2 regions of the Brevundimonas sp. FV1ps31S genome follow, and region 2 is predicted to be linked to the other one. Evidence: riboswitches for the same ligand, from Rfam matches in the RefSeq annotation. Region 2 holds a riboswitch; the other holds the start of a gene.
What was found. Region 2 has a riboswitch for cobalamin ahead of ACVPT3_RS16770 (TonB-dependent receptor plug domain-containing protein). Riboswitches for the same ligand answer to the same signal wherever they lie in the genome.
Positions count from the first base shown of each region.

Region 1: linked by a shared signal. The riboswitch ahead of metE (5-methyltetrahydropteroyltriglutamate--homocysteine S-methyltransferase) and the one ahead of ACVPT3_RS16770 (TonB-dependent receptor plug domain-containing protein) in region 2 are both predicted to bind cobalamin.

Region 1 covers NZ_CM178735.1:1,203,336-1,212,987, forward strand. The annotation lists gene ACVPT3_RS05570 (L,D-transpeptidase family protein) at 1-804, opposite strand, end outside; gene ACVPT3_RS05575 (hypothetical protein) at 848-1,009, opposite strand; gene ACVPT3_RS05580 (GNAT family N-acetyltransferase) at 1,188-2,348, shown strand; gene ACVPT3_RS05585 (transcriptional regulator) at 2,359-3,285, shown strand; gene ACVPT3_RS05590 (GIN domain-containing protein) at 3,357-4,241, shown strand; gene ACVPT3_RS05595 (porin) at 4,376-5,128, opposite strand; cobalamin riboswitch at 5,380-5,580, shown strand; gene metE (5-methyltetrahydropteroyltriglutamate--homocysteine S-methyltransferase) at 5,691-8,030, shown strand; gene ACVPT3_RS05605 (acyl-CoA thioesterase) at 8,027-8,791, shown strand; gene rpsJ (30S ribosomal protein S10) at 9,087-9,392, shown strand; gene rplC (50S ribosomal protein L3) at 9,414-9,652, shown strand, end outside.
Region 2 covers NZ_CM178735.1:3,493,340-3,502,991, forward strand. The annotation lists gene lpdA (dihydrolipoyl dehydrogenase) at 1-401, shown strand, start outside; gene ACVPT3_RS16760 (methyl-accepting chemotaxis protein) at 489-2,315, opposite strand; gene mutS (DNA mismatch repair protein MutS) at 2,405-5,095, opposite strand; cobalamin riboswitch at 5,171-5,355, shown strand; gene ACVPT3_RS16770 (TonB-dependent receptor plug domain-containing protein) at 5,502-7,343, shown strand; gene ACVPT3_RS16775 (aldo/keto reductase) at 7,327-8,247, opposite strand; gene maiA (maleylacetoacetate isomerase) at 8,330-8,965, opposite strand; gene ACVPT3_RS16785 (fumarylacetoacetate hydrolase family protein) at 8,965-9,618, opposite strand.

The sequences.
Region 1 (9,652 bases), 1.5 Mb from region 2:
GGCGACGCCGTTGACCTTGACCGTGCCGGTCGGGGTCGGGTTGTCGCTGCTGCCGATCGTGGCGGGGAAATAGGCGAGCAACTTGCCGTCGGCGTCGAAGGCCTTCACCGCTCCCTCGTCCTTGTTCACCTCGATCGTACTCACCTCGGCGGGCAGGGGGGTGTCATTGATCGCCGGCACCAGCAGCTTCTGGCCGACGCGGCCGAAGTCCGCGCCGGGGTTCATGGCGCGCAGCAGACCCTGGGTGACATGGAACCGTTCGGCCAGAGCCTCGACGATATTGGCGTAGCCCATGGCCTCCACCTCGCCCTGCGCCGCCAGTTCGGTCGGAACCGTGCCCAGATAGGGTCCGGATATGTCCTGCTGCGTGATCTCGTAGGTGGAGGTCACCGGGCCCATCGCCCCCGCCCGCAAGCGGCCCATGACCTCCGCGCTCAACTCGCCGTCGACCGGCATGTTTTGGGCCTTCTGGAACGCCGAGACGGCCTGACGCATGTTCGATCCCGCCAGTCCGTCGATGGCGCCGGGTGAGAATCGCGCCCGTTCCAGCAGGACCTGAGCGCGAATGAGCGCAGGATCCGGCTGTGCGGGCGGTTGCGGCTGGGACTGAGAGGGGGGCGTCGGGGCGGGCGGCGAATAGGCGGTGTTTTCGATGGCGTCGCGCGACAATGGGCCGGTTCGCCCCACCTCGGCTGCAGTTCGTGTCGGATCCGATTGGGCGCTCCGATCCGGCTCCGCTCGATTACAGGCGGCCAGGGCGAGGAGGGCGAAGCAGGGGGCGAGGTAGGCGGAACGGCGGATCATAAAGGGTCTTTCAATGAGTGCGACGGGCTGGTGGAGACTGAGGTCAGTTCTCTTCGCCCGTGGCGGGATCGGTCGCGGTCTCTCCGGAATTGCTCGAGCCTTCGGATCCCTTGGGTTCGGTCGCGGGGCGAGGCGGCTCTCCATCCTTGTCCGGACGCAGATTTTCGTTCTCGATCTTGCGGTTGTCGGGACGGGCGTCGGTCATGCGATCTCTCCAGGCGGAGCCTGTCCCCGCCATCAGGCAACGCGCGGGCGGCGGCGGGGCTCCCGTCCCGATCCAGGTCATTCGTCGTTCACCATCCCGGTGAACCGTACCGAAACGGGCCAGGGCGCAGGCTTGGATCTGGAACGGCCCTTGCTGCTCAGGGGTGATGAGGACGCGCATGACCCGGACGCTGCAGGTCGAGATCATCAAGGCGGAGGCGCTGGACGCCGCCGCGATCGCCCTGTGGCGCGACTGGACGGCGACCAATCCTGCACTGGCCAGCCCTTATTTTCGTTGGGACTATACGGAAATCGCCGCCCGCGTCTGTCCCGGGGCGGCGGTGGCGGTGTTTCGGCGTGACGACAGGATCGTCGGCTTCTTCCCCCACCAGAAACGAGGCGGGGCGGTGCAGCCGCTGGGGGCGCCGATGAACGACTATCACGGCGTGATCGCCGCCGCCGGAGATGTCCTTGCTCTGGAGGATGTGGCGCGTCTGCTCGGCGCGCGACGTTTGAACGTGCCCGGCTGGATCGGTGAGGCCGAGACCGGTCAGGCGCGCGAGACCGTGCAAGTCGCCATGCCCGAGCCCGGGTATGACGCCTGGTACGCCGAGCGCCGCTCGACGTTCGGCAAGTATTTCAAGGACAAGGAGAGGGCGCGCCGCAGCCTAGAGGCGGAACTGGGACCGATCCGGGTGGAGCGGGGCCTGCGCGATCCGGCGCTGCTGGACCATCTGATCGACCTGAAGGCGGCGCAGTATCGGCGTTCGGGCCTGCACGACATCTTCGCCTGCGGCTGGACGCGCGATCTGCTGCACGCCCTGATGGCCGAGCCGCGCGCGGACTTCGGCGCCTCGATGGCGGCGATGCGCGCCGGCGAAAAGCTGGTGGCGGTGGAGTTCTCACTGCACGCTGGGCGACACTGTCATTTCTGGTTCCCCGTCTATGAGCCGACGCTGGCGCGGTGTTCGCCGGGCATCCTGCTGAGCATGGACACGATGCGGCTGGCGGCGGGCGAGGGGTTCCGGGTGTTCGACTTCGGGTTCGAGGGCGAGAGCTACAAGAAGTATTTCGTCAACGCTCGCCAGACCGTGCGCGAGGCCGTGGTGCTGCAGCCCGGCCTGACCCGGGCGCTGGGCGACGCCGCCGTGGGCCTGCTGGACCGCGCCGGCGGTCGGGGCGAGGCGGTCAGGGCGTCGCTGCGACGGCGCTGGGCCACCATCGAAGCCTGCGAGCCCACGCCCGTCGGTCGGTTGAGGGGCGCCGCCGTCGCGGCGCGATCCGCCGTCCGCAAGGCCGCCGCCAGGAAGAAGACGCCGACGCGCGTCGCCCACGCTTGAAGGGGCCGTCATGACTGAACGCCGCACCCGCTACCCGGGGCCGATCGCCGAGGCGAAGACCCACGCCCATACGTTGATCGATCAGGGCTTCGCCGAAGACGCAGCCCTGGCCGCCGTCCTGGATCGCTATCCGGCCGAGCTGTTCGACATCAACCTGTACGACTACGACGACGAGGGGCAGGTCAGTTTGCGCACCGGCGCGCGGGGGCGGCTGTCGGGCGAGGAACTGCTGGAGGCGATCAAACAGGGCCGGCTATGGGTCAATCTGCGGCAGGTCGAGACCGGCTGGCCCGAACTTTGGGCGGCGGCCATGAAGGATTTCGCCGCGATCCAGGCGACCTATCCGGGGATGCGGGCGGTCAAGAACGCCGGGCAGTTGATCCTGTCGTCGCCCAAGGCGCGGGTGCCCTATCATTTCGACGCGGCGGGAGTGGTGCTGTTCCACCTGCGCGGGCGCAAGCGGTTGTTCGTCTATCCGGGCGACGAGGGGCATCTGCCCGAGCGCAACATGGAGCAGGTCGTCGCGCGCCAGACGACCGAGGAACTGCCCTATAGGCTGGCTTTCGAGAACGACGCCCAGGTGATGGATCTGGAGCCGGGCCGGGCGCTGACCTGGCCGCTGTATGCGCCGCACCGGGTGGAGAATCTGGACCGGTTCTGCGTCAGCCTGTCCATGGATTTCCAGACCTGGCCGTCGCGGTTCCGAAACGGGGCGCTGTTCACCAATGCGGTGATCCGCAGCCGGGGCGGCAGGCCGCGCTTCACCGACGGCATGACGACGCCTGAGCTCGCGGCGCGGTGGGTCGCATCCCTGGCGCTGAAGCGGGTCGGCGCGATGAGGAGTCGGATTGCGACGTTCGAGCGTGACTTCGAACCTCGCCTCGGCGTCGCCGATGGCGCGGGTGCGCTGGGCGGCCCCGTTAATTCGAGTTCATGACCTCGAGTTAAAATGACTCCCGCGTGGCGGACGCGCACCTTCTCCTCATATCCGGGAAGGGAAAGCCGCACATGAAGACCGCACTGATCGCCGCCACCACAGCCGGGCTGATGACCGTCGCCGCTGCACCCGCTTCGGCCGCAGAAGTTGAAATCCGCAATGCTGTGGCCCGCGTCGTCGTGATCGTGGAGGACCGTCAGGACATCGGCGTGGAGGTGACGCAAGGCCGGTCGCGCCTGCCTCAGATCCAGGTGCGACGGTCCGGCCGCGATGTCGAGATCGACGGCGGGCTTCGCCGCAACGGCGTCTGGGGAAGAAGTGACAGCATACGCAACTGCAACTCAGGCCGCATGGATGCAGCCCAGCCGGGACAGGGTGCCACGGTCGAGGTGCGGGATCTGGGGCGCATCCGTCTGGAGGACGCTCCCATGATCGTGGTGCGGACGTCACGCAATGTGGACGTGAGCGCCGGCGGGGCCGTCTTCGGCGCCGTGGGACGCGGCGCGCGCTCCGTCGAATTGGATAGTGGTGGATGCGGGACCTGGACCATCGCCAATGTCGACGGACCGCTCGAGCTGGGCGTCGGCGGGTCAGGGTCAATCCGCGCCGGCACATCCCGGTCGCTGGAAGCCAATGTCGGCGGATCGGGTTCGATCTCTGCAGGGGCGACCGGAGATTTCGAGACGGCGGTGGGCGGTTCGGGCAGCGTCGAAGTGGCCAGCGCCAACGGCCGGGGCGACGTCTCCATCGGCGGTTCCGGCGGCGTCAATATTCGCCAGGGCCGCATGGACAAGCTGTCAGTGGCTATCGGCGGCTCGGGCGACGTCCGCTTTGGCGGAACCACACGCGACCTCAGCGTCGCCATAGCCGGGTCGGGCGATGTTCGCGTCGCGGCCGCCACTGGATCGGTGTCCCGCACGGTCGTCGGCTCGGGCACACTTCATATCGGGCGCTAAGACCCGTCTCTCCGCCGCGAGAGGAAAGGCCCCCGGTCGTGGAACCCCGGGGGCCTTTTTCGTGTCTGCAGCAAAGAAAAAGCCCCGGCGGATCGCTCCGCCGGGGCTTCTGGTTTCAGGAAAACCTGAAGGGCTTAGAAGGCGCCCAGGACGCTCGTGATCGACGAGACGCCCAGGCCGGCGCCGGCGCGGTCACGCGCTTGCAGACCACCGCCGAAGCTGTAGCGCAGGCCCAGCGACCAGGTGTCGACGTCGATCGAGTCGATGTCGGCGCGGGTGTAGGAAGCGCCGACCGAGAACGGGGTGTTCTCGATTTCGTACTCGGCGCCGACGCCGTAGGTCCAGGCGTCCACGTCGCCGCCGTCGAAGTCGACGTTGTTGTAGCTGACGCCGGCGTTCAGGCGCAGGTTCGGCATGACGTAGAAGGCGGCGTCGCCGCCGACGGTCCAGATGTCGGCGTCCACGTCGTCAGCCGTGGTGTAGGCGACCAGGCCGGTCAGGGTTGCGTTGGAGAGGTACTTCTGGGCTTCGGCGCCGACGGTCCAGACCGGGTCGTTGCCCGAGCCGATGTCGTTTGCGGCGACGAAGGCGCCGGCGCGGACGTCCGAGGTCCACATCTTGGTCAGGTGAGCGGCGGCGACGCCAGTGACGTCTTCTTCACCGAAGGCCTTGGTGTAGTCGATGGCGCCGTTCAGGGTCACGGTCCAGTCGGCGGCCGGCAGGGCGACCGTGCCGTCCACGGTCCAGACGTCGGCGTCGACGTCATCGCCGGCGACTTCGATCGACGGGTTGGAGTAGGTCACGCCGACCGAACCGATGGCGTCTTGGGCGAAGGCCGGAGCGGCGAACAGGGCGGCGGCGGCCGTAGCGAGGAGGATCGTCTTCATTTTCTTTTGTCCTTAGCAGTCTCGACCCGGATGGGGGTCCGGGGAGGGTTGCTGCTATCAGGAGTAGGCGAAGCTGAGCATTAAACCGTCGTTACCTAAGTGTCTTGAAACTGTCGTGTGGCTCATCCGCCACGCCTTGTGGTCGCAATGTGTCAGGGGTGGGCGCTTCTCGGGGCAAAGGGTTAAGATCGGTCAATCATATAATCGTATAAGCATATCCTTATATTTATTGACGGCTGGCTGATTGTGAGGCCATCTTCAGCCGTCGTGGTCTCCCCGTGCCTTCCGGCGCGTGGAGCTAAGAGGGAAGCCGGTGTGAAACCGGCGCTGCCCCCGCAACTGTAAGCGGCGAGTCGAGGGTCCATCTCGTGTCACTGGCGTTCGCGCCGGGAAGGCCGGGCCCGAGGCGCCGACCCGTGAGCCAGGAGACCTGCCCCGACAGATAACGTCCTCCGGCGGGGTGTCCGGTCAGGCCGCATGCGCGCCGCCGGACCCTGCACGTCCGCGTCGGCGTCCGCGCGACCCTGTCCGAAGCCTGGCCACAACACAGGTTTCGAATGTCATGACCCGCCACCCCGTCCAGGTCGCCACCTTCGGCTTTCCCCGCATCGGCCCCAAGAGAGAGTTGAAGACCGCGCTCGAGGCTTACTGGGCCGGGAAGCTCGACTCCGAGGCCCTGCTGTCCACCGCCGCCGACCTGCGCGGCCAGACCTGGGCGCGTCAGCGCGACCTGGGGGCGGACATCGTGCCCTCCAACGACTTCTCTCTTTATGATCAGGTGCTCGATCTGACAGCCATGGTCGGCGCCGTGCCGACCGCCTACGGCTGGAGCGGGGAACGGGTCGATCTGGCCACCTATTTCGCCATGGCCCGCGGTTCGCGCGGCGACGACGAGGTCTGCGCACACGGCCATGTCCATGCGAGCGGCGAGGGGACGCCGGCGATGGAGATGACCAAATGGTTCGACACCAACTACCATTATCTCGCGCCGGAATTTACAGCCGACCAGGTGTTCCGCCTGGGCTCGACCAAGGCGCTGGATGAATATCTGGAAGCCAAGGCCCAGGGCATCGAGACCCGGCCCGTGCTGCTGGGTCCGGTCAGCTATCTGCTTCTGGGCAAGACGCCGGGCGAGGCGTTCGACGTGCTCAGCCTGCTGCCGCGCCTGCTGCCGGTCTATGCCGAGGTGCTGCGGTCATTGGCCCGCGCCGGCGCCACCTGGGTCCAGATGGACGAACCCTGCCTGGTCACGGATCTCAGCGGCGAGGCGAAGGCCGCCTATGACCACGCCTATCGCGTGCTCACGGATGTGACGCCGCCGATCAAGCTGATGCTCACGACCTATTTCGGCGCCTTGGGCGATAATCTGGACACGGCGCTGCGTCTGCCGGTTCACGGCTTGCACATCGACCTGATCCGCGCGCCGGAGCAACTGGCGCTGGTCGCCTCGGCGGCGCGGGTAGATCAGGTCCTGTCTCTGGGCGTCATTGACGGCCGCAATGTCTGGAAAGCTGACCTCAACGCCGTGCTCGACAAGGTCGAGCCCTTGGTCGCTTCGGGGCGCAAAGTGGTGATCGCCCCGTCGTGCTCGCTTCTCCACACGCCGATCGATTTGGAGCGGGAAACGGCTCTTGATCCTGAGATCAAGGACTGGCTGGCTTTCGCCGTGCAGAAGGTGGCCGAGCTGGCGATCGTGGCGCGGGCATTGAACGAAGGGCGGGCGGCGGTGAAGGCGGCGCTGGACGCCTCGGCGGCCTCCATCGCCTCGCGCCGCACCTCGCCCCGCATCAATGATCCGAAGGTTCAGGCTCGTGCGGCGGATGCCGACCCGGCCCTGGCGCGCCGAACCTCCTGCTTCGAAATCCGGCGCCAGGTCCAGCAGCGGCGTCTGAACCTGCCCGCCTATCCGACCACCACCATCGGCTCCTTCCCCCAGACGGCCGAAGTCCGCAAAGCGCGCGCCGACCACGGCAAGGGCGTCATCGACGATGCGGCCTACGCCGCCTTCCTGCGCGAAGAGACGGCGCGGACGGTGAAATGGCAGGAGGACCTGGGACTGGACGTTCTGGTCCACGGCGAGTTCGAACGTAACGACATGGTCCAGTATTTCGGGGAACAGCTGTCCGGATTCGTCTTCACCAAGGCCGCCTGGGTGCAATCCTATGGCTCCCGCTGCGTCCGCCCTCCGATCATCTACGGCGACGTATCGAGGCCCCAGCCGATGACGGTGGAATGGTGGCGTTACGCCCAGTCCCTGACTGACCGGCCAATGAAGGGGATGCTCACCGGGCCGGTGACCATTCTGAACTGGTCCTTCGTGCGCGACGATCAACCGCGCAGCACCACCTGCCGCCAGATCGCCTTCGCCATCCGTGACGAGGTGGTGGATCTGGAGACGGCCGGCGCCGCCGTGATCCAGATCGACGAGGCGGCCCTGCGCGAGGGCTTGCCCCTGCGCCGCGCCGACTGGGCGGACTATCTGGACTGGGCGGTCGAAAGCTTCCGCATCACGGCCTCGGGCGTCCGGGACGAGACCCAGATCCACACCCATATGTGCTATTCGGAGTTCAACGACATCATCCAGTACATCGGGGCCATGGATGCGGACGTCATCTCCATCGAGACCTCGCGCTCGAAAATGGAGCTGCTCGACGCCTTTTCCGACTATCGCTATCCGGCCGAGATCGGGCCGGGCGTCTATGACATCCACTCGCCGCGTGTGCCGTCGGTAGACGAGATGTCTGCTCTGCTGACGGCGGCGGCGGGCAAGCTGCCCGCGGATCGGCTGTGGGTGAACCCGGACTGCGGCTTGAAGACCCGCGCCTGGCCGGAAACCGAGGCGGCGCTGGCCAATATGGTGTCGGCCGCAAAGGCCGCGCGTCAGGAGGCCGTCGCGGCGTGAGCGTCACACTTATAGATATGGTGTTTCCAGGGGACGCCAATCACCATGGCACCTTGTTCGGAGGCGTCGGACTGGCGCACCTCGATAAGGTCGCCTTCCTGGCCGCCGCGCGTCATGCGCGGCGGCCGATCGTGACGGCCGGGTGCGAGCGGATCGACTTCGCCGCCCCCGCCCGGACAGGCGAGATGGTCGAGGCGACGGGTCAGATCGTGCGTGTGGGGCGCACCTCGATGGGTGTCGAGGTCGAGCTCTGGGCTGAGGCGCCGGTCAGCGGCGACAGGCGGCTGTGCACGCGGGGCGTCTTCAACATGGTGGCGCCGCGAGAGGAAGGGCAGGGTGACCTGCCGCCTCTGATGGAGGGCGCGCCTCGGGACGACGGCTGGCTGAGGGCGGCGGAAATGGTCTTCCCGACCTGGACCAACCACTACGGCACCCTCTACGGCGGTGATGCGCTGAAGCTGATGGGCAAGGCGGCCTTCATCTGCGCCACGCGCAAGGCGAGAGCTGTGATGGTCATGGCGGCGTCAAACCGCATCGACTTCTCGTCCTCTATAAGAGAAGGAGACATGGTCGAGCTGGCGTCGCGCGCGACGAAGGTGGGCCGGACGTCTGTGACGATTGAAGTCGAGCTGTGGGCCGAGGCCCTGCTGACGGGTGAAAGGCGGCGGTCCGCAGTGGCTGAGTTCGTCATGGTGGCGGTCGACGAAGCCGGCCGACCCAGGACGATTTCACGGCCGGCGCCGTCGCTGGAAACAGCCTGACGAAATCCTGTCGCAGCACCGGTTTGCGCGCTTGACGAAATCAGAATCGATAGGCATAAGCCACCACTCTTGTTGGACCGGCTGTGCAGTTCGCTGCAAACGCGGTTCGCAGGAACGACCTAAGTCACTGTTCTTTGCAGCTTCTTGGGACTTCAACGGCCTTCGCGGGCAACTGCGTGGGCCGATCGTTTTTGCGGATTTGCGTTCCCTGAGGGCTATATGCCCGAAGGCCTTCGGTCTTTGAAATGGTTCACAGGGACGCGGTCCTCCGACCGCATTGGAAGTAAGCACCGATATGGATCAAAGCATCCGCATCAGGCTCAAGGCCTTTGATCACCGCGTCCTCGATTTCTCGACGCGCGAGATCGTTAATACCGCCAAGCGCACCGGCGCGACCGTTCGCGGTCCGATTCCGTTGCCGACCCTGATCGAGAAGTTCACCGTGAACCGCTCGCCGCACGTCGATAAGAAGTCGCGTGAGCAGTTTGAAATCCGCACGCACAAACGCGTGCTCGACATCATCGACCCCACCCCGCAGACCGTGGACGCGCTCATGAAGCTCGACCTGTCCGCCGGTGTGGACGTCGAGATCAAGATTTAAAGTAGAAAGAGGCGGGATCCGATGCGCACGGGCGTGATCGCCAAGAAGCTGGGCATGACCCGCGTGTTCGCCGATGACGGCGCGCACGTACCGGTCACTGTGCTGCAGCTCGACGGCTGCCAGGTCGTCGGCCAACGTACCCAGGAGCGTGACGGTTACGTCGCTCTCCAGCTGGGCGCTGGCACGAAGAAGGCTAAGAACACCAACAAGGCTCAACGCGAGACCTTCGCCAAGGCGGAAGTCGAACCGAAGGCCTATGT
Region 2 (9,652 bases):
CCATCGCCGGCAAATACGGCCACGTCGACTACGCCCTGGTCCCCAGCGTGGTCTACACCTTCCCCGAAGTGGCCTGGGTCGGTCAGACCGAGGAGCAGCTGAAGGCCGCCGGCGTCGCCTACAAGAAGGGCAAATTCCCCTTCACCGCCAACAGCCGCGCCAAGATCAACCATGAGACCGACGGCTTCGCCAAGGTGCTGGCCGACGCCGCCACCGACAAGGTTCTGGGCGTCCACATCATGGGCCCCCAGGCCGGCGAAATGATCCACGAGGCCGCCATCACCATGAGCTTCGGCGGCGCCTCGGAAGACATCGCCCGCACCTGCCACGCCCACCCAACCCGGTCCGAAGCCGTCCGTCAGGCGGCCATGGATGTCGAAGGCTGGATGATGCAGGCCTGATCCACCGCGCCCTGACCGGCGTCTGATATGAAAAGGCCCGCTCGGCGATCGCCGAGCGGGCCTTTTTTGATCTTGTCCGGCTTGGGCTCAGGCGGCCCAGACGGTCCGGTCGTCCTGCGAATAACTGTCCGCGCCGGTCTCGCCGATGCGGAAGCGCGACACCAGTTCGGCCAGTTTTTCCGCCTCCTGGCTCAGAGCCTGGTTGGCGGCGGTGGTCTGTTCGACCATGGCGGCGTTCTGCTGGGTCGTCTGGTCCATCTGGTTCACCGCCGTATTGATCTCGGCCAGGCCCACGGCCTGTTCCTTGGCCGAGGCGGCGATTTCGCTCGCCAGCTGGTTGATTTCGGCGACCTGGGTGATCAGGGCGGTCAGGGCGCCGCCGGTCTGGGACACCAGCCGGGCGCCTTCGCCGACGCTGGCGCTGGAGGCGGCGATCAGGGTCTTGATCTCGCGCGCGGCCTCGGCCGACCGCTGGGCCAGAGCGCGGACTTCCGAGGCCACGACGGCGAACCCGCGACCGGCCTCGCCCGCGCGCGCCGCCTCGACGCCGGCGTTCAGGGCCAGCAGATTGGTCTGGAAGGCGATCTCGTCGATCACGCCGATGATTTCGCTGATCCGGCCCGACGTCGCCTCGATCTCGCCCATGGCGGCGGTGGTGTCGGCGATGATCCGTTCGCGCGTTCCGGCCCCGCCGCGCGCCTGGGCGGTGATCTCGGCGGCGGATTGTGCGCCCTCGGCCGTCCTGCGGACGGTGACGGTGATCTGATCCAGGGCGGCGGCGGTCTGTTCCAGGGCGGCGGCCTGGCGTTCGGTGCGGCGCGACAGGTCGTCGGTGGCGCCGGACACCTCCGTGGTTCCCGCCCGCATGGCGCCGACCAGCTCGATGATGTCGCCCATGGTTTCCGCCAGTGTGTCGGCGGCGGCGTTATAGTCTTCTTTCAGCTTGCGGCTGCGTTCGGCGAAGGTGGCGGTGATGCGGTGGCTCAGATCGCCGCGCGCCAGGGCCGCCAGGCCGTCGCCCAGAGCCTCGACCACCACAGCGTCCTCTTCGGCCAGACGCTCGCGCTCAGCCTCGCCGGCGGCGCGGGTGGCGCGGGCGGTTTCGCGCATGGCCTCGGCTTCGCTCTCGGTCTCCTTCTGACGCACGGCGGCGTCGCGGAAGGCGATGACAGCCCGCGCGATCTGGCCGATGTCGTCGCCGCGCGAGACCCAGGGCGCGTCGAAATCGGTTCGCCCCTGACGCAGGGCCTCCATCCGCTCGCACAGTGCTTTCAGCGGCGAGAACATCCGGCGCGAGGCGATCAGACAGCCGCCCACCATCAGCAGGGTGACGACGACGCCGCAGATCAGCAGGCCGACCATCATATGGTTCACCGAGGCCATGAAGTCGGCCTTGGGAATCCCGACATACAGCACGCCTATGGTCTGGCCGGCGGCGTTCTTGATCGGATCGTAGGCGACGAAATAGGGCTTGCCCAGGATGTCCGCCTGGCCGCGATAGGGCTGGCCGGACTTCAGCACGGCGTCATAGACGGGGCCGGGCTTGAGCTTGGTGCCGACGGCGCGCGACCCGTCGTCCTTCACGACATTGGTCGTGACTCGCAAGTCGTTCATGAAGACCGTCGCCGTGCCCCCGACCAGGGCCTTGATCCGGTCCACCGGCTCGACGAAGTCGTTCATCGGCGTGGACCCGACATAGAGTTTGCCGTCACGCGCCGAAAACCCGTCGCCGTAATCGGCCAGCACGTCCCAGGCGACGCGCATATTGGCTTCCTGACGTTCGGCGGCGCTGGCCTCTGCATCGCGGGTCAGAAGCACCACAGCCACCGCCAGCAGGGTCACGGTCAAGGCGGCCAAGGCCGCGATCACCATGAAGGCGATTTTGGCCGAGAGGGAAAGCGCGCTGGGTTTCATCGCCGTATCCAGTGGAGGCTTGGAGTCTTCAGTCAAGCTTCTGTGACAGGAGTAAGGTTAAGAAGTTTCCCCACCGTAAGTATTATCTCTCATTTCAGTGTGAGCATTCCCTTGAGCCTGTAGAGGGCCTCCAGCGCCTCGCGCGGGGTCAGGGCGTCAGGGTCCACAGCCCCAAGCGCCGTCTCGACCGGCGAGGGGGCAAAGACCGGGGCCGGTTCCGCCAGGGCGAAAAGAGGCAGGTCGTCGAGACGGGCGGTGGCCGCCTTCTCGCCTTCCAGCCGTTCGAGAACGGATCTTGCGCGCGCCACCACGGCCCCCGGCACGCCTGCCAGTTTCGCCACCTGCACCCCATAGGACCGGTCGGCCGCCCCCGGCGCCGCCTCGTGCAGGAAGACCAGGTCGCCGTTCCACTCCTTGGCCACCATGGACAGGTTGCAGACATGGTCCAGCCGCGCCTCCAGCTGGGCCAGCTCGTGATAGTGGGTCGCGAACAGGGTGCGCGCCCGGTTGGTCTCGTGCAGGGCCTCGGCCGTGGCCCAGGCGATGGCCAGGCCGTCATAGGTCGCCGTGCCGCGTCCGATCTCGTCCAGGACCACGAAGCTGCGCGGCGTGGCCTGGGTCAGGATGGCGGCGGTCTCGACCATTTCCATCATGAAGGTGGAGCGGCCCCTCGCCAGGTCGTCGCCGGCGCCGACCCGGCTGAACAGCCGGTCGACCACGCCCAGCCGCATAGACCGCGCGGGCACGAAGGCCCCGGCCTGGGCCAGGATCACCAGAAGCGCGTTCTGGCGCAGGAAGGTCGACTTACCCGCCATGTTCGGGCCGGTGACGATGGCCAGGCGCGCGCAATCCGATCCGGAGCCGTCCAGGCGCGCGTTGTTGGGGGTATAGGGATCGCCCGCCGCCTTGACCGCCGCCTCGACCACCGGATGCCGCCCGGCCTCAACGCAGAAGGCCAGACTGTCGTCCACCACCGGCCGGGTCGCCCCGACCTCCTGCGCCCATTCCGCCAGGGCCGCGTGGGCGTCGAGCTCGGCCAGGGCCTCGGCGACCGCCTGCAGCGGCTGGGCCAGACGGGCGACCTCGCGGCGCCAGGTCTCGAAGGTCTCAGCCTCAATCGCCAGGGCGCGATGGCCGGCCTGGCTGATCTTGGCGTCCAGCTCCGACAGTTCGACCGTGGTGAACCGCACCTGGCTGGCCAGGGTCTGGCGGTGGATGAAGGGGCTGTCCGGCCCGGCCCGCAGCAGGCCTTCCGCCGCCTTGGCCGAGGTTTCCAGGAAATAGCCCAGGACGGCGTTGTGCTTGACCTTGAAGGCCACGCCGGACTCGGCGATGGCGCGCGCCTCCAGGTCGGCCACCACCCGACGGCTGTCGTCTCGCAGGGTGCGGGCGGCGTCCAGTTCGGGGCGATAGTCGGGCCGCACGAAGCCGCCGTCGCGCGCCAGATGCGACGGCTCGTCCACCAGGCCCTCGGCGAGGTCCACCATCAGCCGCGACACGTCCGGCGACAGGCTCAGCCGATCCAAAGCCAGGGCGATGCGGCGGGGCTGACCCGTGATCGGATCCACCTGGCCAATGAACAGGCCGGCGATCCCCTCGGCGATCGACAGGCCCACGCGCACCGCCGCCAGGTCGCGCGGTCCCCCGCGCCCCAGCGCCAGCCGCCCGACCGCCCGCGCCACGTCCGACGAGGCCTTCAGCCCGTCGCGCAGATCGCGCCGCAGATCGCGCCGCTCCAGCAGCCATTCGACCGCGTCGAGTTGTTCATTGATCGCCAGCGGATCGCGCAACGGCCGGGCGATCCGCTCCGCCAGGGCCCGCGCCCCGCCGGAGGTGACGGTCCGGTCGATACAGGCCAGCAGCGAGCCTTCGCGCTCGCCCCGCTGCGTCCGGTCGATCTCCAGACTGGTCCGGGTGGCGGGGTCAATGGCCAGGAAGCCGCTCTCGCCCAGCCGGCGCGGCGGGGCCAGGGCCGGGACCTTGCCGGCCTGGGTCGTCTCCAGATAGGCGGCGATCAGACCGAGCGCCGAAATCTCCGCCTCTTCAAAGGCGCCGAAACCGTCAAGCGCCGCAACGCCGTACAGCCGCTCGACCCGCGCCTGGGCCGCCTGGGGCTCGGCGATAGCGCTGGCCAGGGCCTGAACCACGCCGCCGGACCCGTCCAGGGCGTCCCGCGTCGTCGGGTCCGAATACATCCGGTCCGTGACCAGAACCTCGGACGGCCGAAACGCGGCCAGGGCCGCGCCCAGGTCTTCCAGCGCACAGGCCACGCTGTCCACGGCGCCCGACGACAGCTCCACCACCGCCACGGCCGCCCGGCCCTTGCGCACCGCGACCGCCGCCAGCCGGTTGGCGCCGCGCGCGTCCAGCAGACTGTCCTCGGTCAGGGTGCCGGGCGTCACCACCCGCACCACGCCGCGATGGACCACGGCCTTGCCGCCGCGCTTCTTGGCCTCGGCCGGGTCTTCCAGTTGTTCGCAGATGGCGACCTTGTGGCCCAGGCGGATCAGCCGGGCCAGATAGCCTTCCATGGCGTGAACCGGCACGCCGGCCATGGGGATGTCCTCGCCCTGGTGCTTGCCCCGCTTGGTCAGGGTGATGCCCAGGGCCGCCGCCGCCACCTCGGCGTCCGTGAAGAACAGCTCGTAGAAATCGCCCATGCGGAAGAACAGGATGGCGTCCGGCTGGCCGGCCTTGGCCGTCAGATACTGGGTCATGAAGGGCGTCGCGCCCTCCAGCGAGGCGGCGATTTCAGGCGGGTGAGGGAGGGGCGCGTTCATGTGCCGTCAGGGTGACGGATCGCGACCGACCGCTCAAGCCCGTTAACCGGCTCTTGCACAGGCTTGTCGCCCCTGCGATAGGCCGCGTCAGGCGGTTAAGGGAACACGGTGAGACACCGTGGCTGTGCCCGCAACTGTAGGCGGCGAGAGCGTCGTCCGTCCGGGGTTCTTCACCCCGGCGCCACTGGGAAACTGGGAAGGCGAGGACGGCGGTTTATGACCCGCAAGCCAGGAAACCTGGCCGCCTAACGTCGCTCGTCCGCTGTCCGGGACCAGACAGAGGCGCGGGGACTTCTCGTCGCAGCGACCCGATCTTGCGCCGTCCGGACCGTTCAGGCCCGGCGGATCGGCTCGCTCATACGGTCTCTCGCGCGCATTCGCGGGGCCGAAACGGGGATCTCGCTCAATGAAGCGTTCCATTCTTCTGTCTACGGCGGCTCTTTCTGCAACGATCGGCGCCGCCGCCTTCGCCGCACCGGCCCGGGCGGCCGATGACGCCGCCCCGCTGGACGAGGTGGTCGTCACCGCCACCCGCATCCCGGCCATCGTCGAAGACACGCCCGGCGCCCGCGTCATCGACGGCGCGACCATCGAACAGCGGGGCGCCGTCTTCGCCGCCGACATCCTGGCCGACGTGCCCGGCCTGTCGGTGACCCGCACCGGCGCGTTCGGCGGCGTGGCCCAGGTCCGCATGCGCGGCGCCACGCCGGGCAAGACCCTGGTCCTGGTCGACGGCGCCCCCGTCAATGACGCGGCCGAGCCCAATGGCGCCTATGATTTCTCCAGTTTCGAACTGGCGGACATCGCGCGGATCGAAGTGCTCAGCGGCCCGCAGTCGTCGCTGTGGGGCTCCGACGCCATCGGCGGCGTGATTTCCTTCACCACCCGCGAGATCGAAGGCCTCCGCGCCGAGGCCGAGGCCGGCAGTTTCGACACCGTGCGCGGCCGTCTGTCGGCGGGCTTGGCCAATGAGACCTATGCCTTCAGCGCCTATGTCTCGCGCTTCCAGACCGACGGGATTTCGGCGGCGGACGAGGCGGACGGCAACCCCGAGGCCGACGGATTCCGCAGCACCACCCTGGGCGGCAAGGGCCGCTACGCCTTCTCCGACACGGTCAGGATCGACGGCTCGGTGCGCTGGAACGAGAGCCACGCCGACCTGGACGGCTTCCCTGCGCCCGACTACGCCCTGGCCGACACCGACGACACCCAGGACAGCGAACAGTGGTCCGGCTTCGCCCGGCTGAGCGCCGTCGCCCTGGGCCTGAACCATCAGTTCAGCGTCTCGGCCTCGGACATCGACCGCACCTCCTACAGCGGCGGTTTCGGCTCGACCTTCACCGGCGACCGCCAGGCCTATCGCTGGCAGGCGGACGGCGAGACCCGGGACGTGACCTACGCCTTCGGCGTCGAACGCAACGAGGCCTCGGCGGCGCTGTCGTCGGGCCTGTCGCGCGACCTGGCCATCACCTCGGTGTTCGGCGTGGCCCAGTACGATGTCGGGCCGCTGAACCTGACCGGCGGCCTGCGCTACGACGACACCGACGATTTCGGCTCGGAGACGACGGGCCGCATCTCGGCGGCCTATGATCTGGCCGGCGGCTTCATCCTGTCGGGGGCCTATGGCACGGGCTTCAAGGCGCCGACCGTCAGCCAGGCGGTCTGCGACTACTGCTATGCCCCCCTGCCCTGGGCCGAGCTGAGGCCGGAGACGGCCGACAGCGTCGAGGTCGCCCTGGGCTGGGGCTCGGCCGACGGGCGGTTCGACGGGCGGGCGACCCTGTATCGCCTGAATGTGGAAGACCAGATCACCTATACGGCCGGCGAGTATATCAATGTCGCCCGGACCCGTTCGGACGGGTTCGAGCTGGAAGGCCACGCCCTGCTGGGCGCCGGCTTCGACCTGACCCTGGCGTATGCCTGGACCGACGCCGAGGACCGCTCGACGGGCCTGCGCCTGCTGCGCGTGCCCGAACATGCGGGATCGGCGACCCTGGGCTGGACCGGCGATCGGCTGTCCGGCGCCCTGACGGTGCGGGCGGAAGGCGACCAGGACGACGCCGGCGGCTTCTCGACCGTGGCCCGCGACGGCTTCGTCACCGCCAACCTGAACGCGGCCTATCAGCTGACGGACCAGGTCGCCGTGACGGCCCGGGTCGAGAACCTGGCCGACGAGCGGTATCAGCAGGTGCTGGGCTACGGCGAGCCGGGCCGGTCGGCCTATGTCGGGGTCAGGCTGCGCTACTGATCCGCTGACGGGCGTCGGCGGTGAAGGCCGCCGGCGCCTCCAGCGCCAGTTCTGACCAGTTCAGGGCGGGACAGGGCGCATGGGCGGCCGCCAGAATGGCGCGCATCTCCGCCGCCGAGGCGACGCTGGTCACCACGCGATCGACCGACGCCAGCGAAAAGGCGTAACCCAGGGCCGCCTGCATCGGATCGCAGCGCCGCTCGGCCAGACGCCGGCGGGTCCGCGACAGGGCCTGGGCATGGTCGGCCAGATGCGACGGCAGATCGTCGCCGCCGGCGAACAACAGCCCCCCGGCGAAGACCGAGGCCAGATGCACCTCGGCCCCGGCGGACTTGATTTCGTCCAGCACGCCCTCGGCGGCCGCGCGTTGATCCAGCAGATTGCAGGGGATCTGGACCACGTCGGCCTCGAGCCGTCGCGCCAGAAGCGCCGGGCCGTCCTCGATGGCGGCGCAGAAGCCGATGCTGCGAAACAGGCCGCGGGCCTTCAGGGACTGGAGACGGTCCCACAGGGCGCGCCCCTCGGCCCCGGCCAGATCGGCGGCGTTGTCGACCAGCAGGGCCTCGCCGCGCGGCAGGCCCAGACGTTCCAGCGACCGGCGCGCCCGCGCCTCGACCCGGTCCAGCCCCTCGCTCAGGGCCACGGTCCGGACCGTCACGCGGAACGGCGAAGGAAAGGGCCAGGCCTGACCCAGAAGACGTTCGCCATCGCCGCCGGGCCTGGTCGCGATCATCCGGACCCCGGCCTCGGCTCCGGTCTGCAACAGGAAACGCATCGCCTCCTCGCGCGCGCCGGACGGGGCGGACATGAAGGAATTTGCGGCGCGCCGGGGCTCGGTCGCCACGGCCAGGGCCAGGCGGTCTACGGGCGAGGGCGCCGAGGGGCGGGCGGGCGATTGCGTCACCGGTCAAGAATGACGCGCAATACTTAAGGGATATTGAGCGAGACGTTACGCGAGTCTTACTTATCCACCGCCGGTTTTCGGATCAGGCGTCGGCGTCGGGCTGGCGATCCGGGTGGGCCGCCTGAAAGGCCGGATGGTCCAGGGCCCGGTCCTCGACGTTCAGCAGACGCGGCCAAGCGGCCAGATCCATGTTGAACCGCCGCGCCGAATAGAGTTGCGGGATCAGGTAGCAGTCGACCATCCCGGGCCGGTCGCCGAAGCTCCAGCCCGCGCCGTGGCGCGCCACCTGGGCCTCCAGGGCGTCGAACCCCGGCGCGATCCAGCGTGCGGCCCAGGCGTCGACGGCCTGCTGGTCCGCCTGGAAATCCGCGCGCAGGGATTTCAGCACCCGAAGATTGTTCAGCGGATGGATGTCGCAACCGATCAGGGCCGCCATCGCCCGCGCATGGGCCCGGTCGGTCGGATCGGCCGGCAGCAGGGCCGGCTCGGGCCGGGTCTCCTCCAGCCACTCCAGGATGGCCGGGCTCTGGGTGATGACCCGGTCGCCGTCCTGCAGGGCCGGAACCATGCCCTGGGGGTTCAGGGCCAGATAGTCGGCGGCCTTCTGGGCGTTCTGGCGCAGGTCGTGCGCCGCGGTCTCGTACGCCGCCCCCTTCAGGCCCAGGGCGATGCGGACGCGATAGCTGGCGCCGGAACGCCAGTAGCCGTGCAGGATCATCAGACCATCTCGAACGACAGGGGCGCCAGGCCGTCGATCGTCACCACCACCTTGTCGCCGCGAACCAGCGGGCCGACGCCCGACGGCGTGCCGGTGAAGATCAGGTCGCCGGCCTCGAGCGTCCACAGCCTGCCCGCCGCCTCGACGATCCGGTCGGGGTTCAGGATCATGTCGTCCAGGGCGCTGGACTGTTTCGTCTCGCCGTTGACCGTCAGGGCGATGACCCCGGCCGGCGCCGGCAGCGCGCCCAGAGTCAGGGCGCCGCAGGGCGCCGACTGGTCGAACCCCTTGGCCGCGTCCCATGGCCGGCCGGCCGCCTTGGCCTCGGCCTGGAGATCGCGCCGGGTCAGGTCGCAGCCGGCCGCCCAGCCGACGATCCGCCCGCCTTCGCCGATGGCCGCCACCAGTTCGGCCTCGAAATGCAGGTTCGACGTCGCCGACGGATAGGCCGGGTTCGCGCCGTCCGAGACCAGGGCGTCGCCCGGCTTGGAAAAGAAGAACGGCGTCTGCCTGTCCGGATCCCCGCCCATCTCGCGCGCATGGGCGGCGTAGTTCTGGCCGACACACAGGATGCGACGGACCGGGAAACGCTGGTCGCCGCCCGTGATCGGCAGGGTCGGAACAGGGCGGGGGGCGAACAACATCGAGGTCATGGACCCAATCTAATGCGACGAACCGCGCCTGACG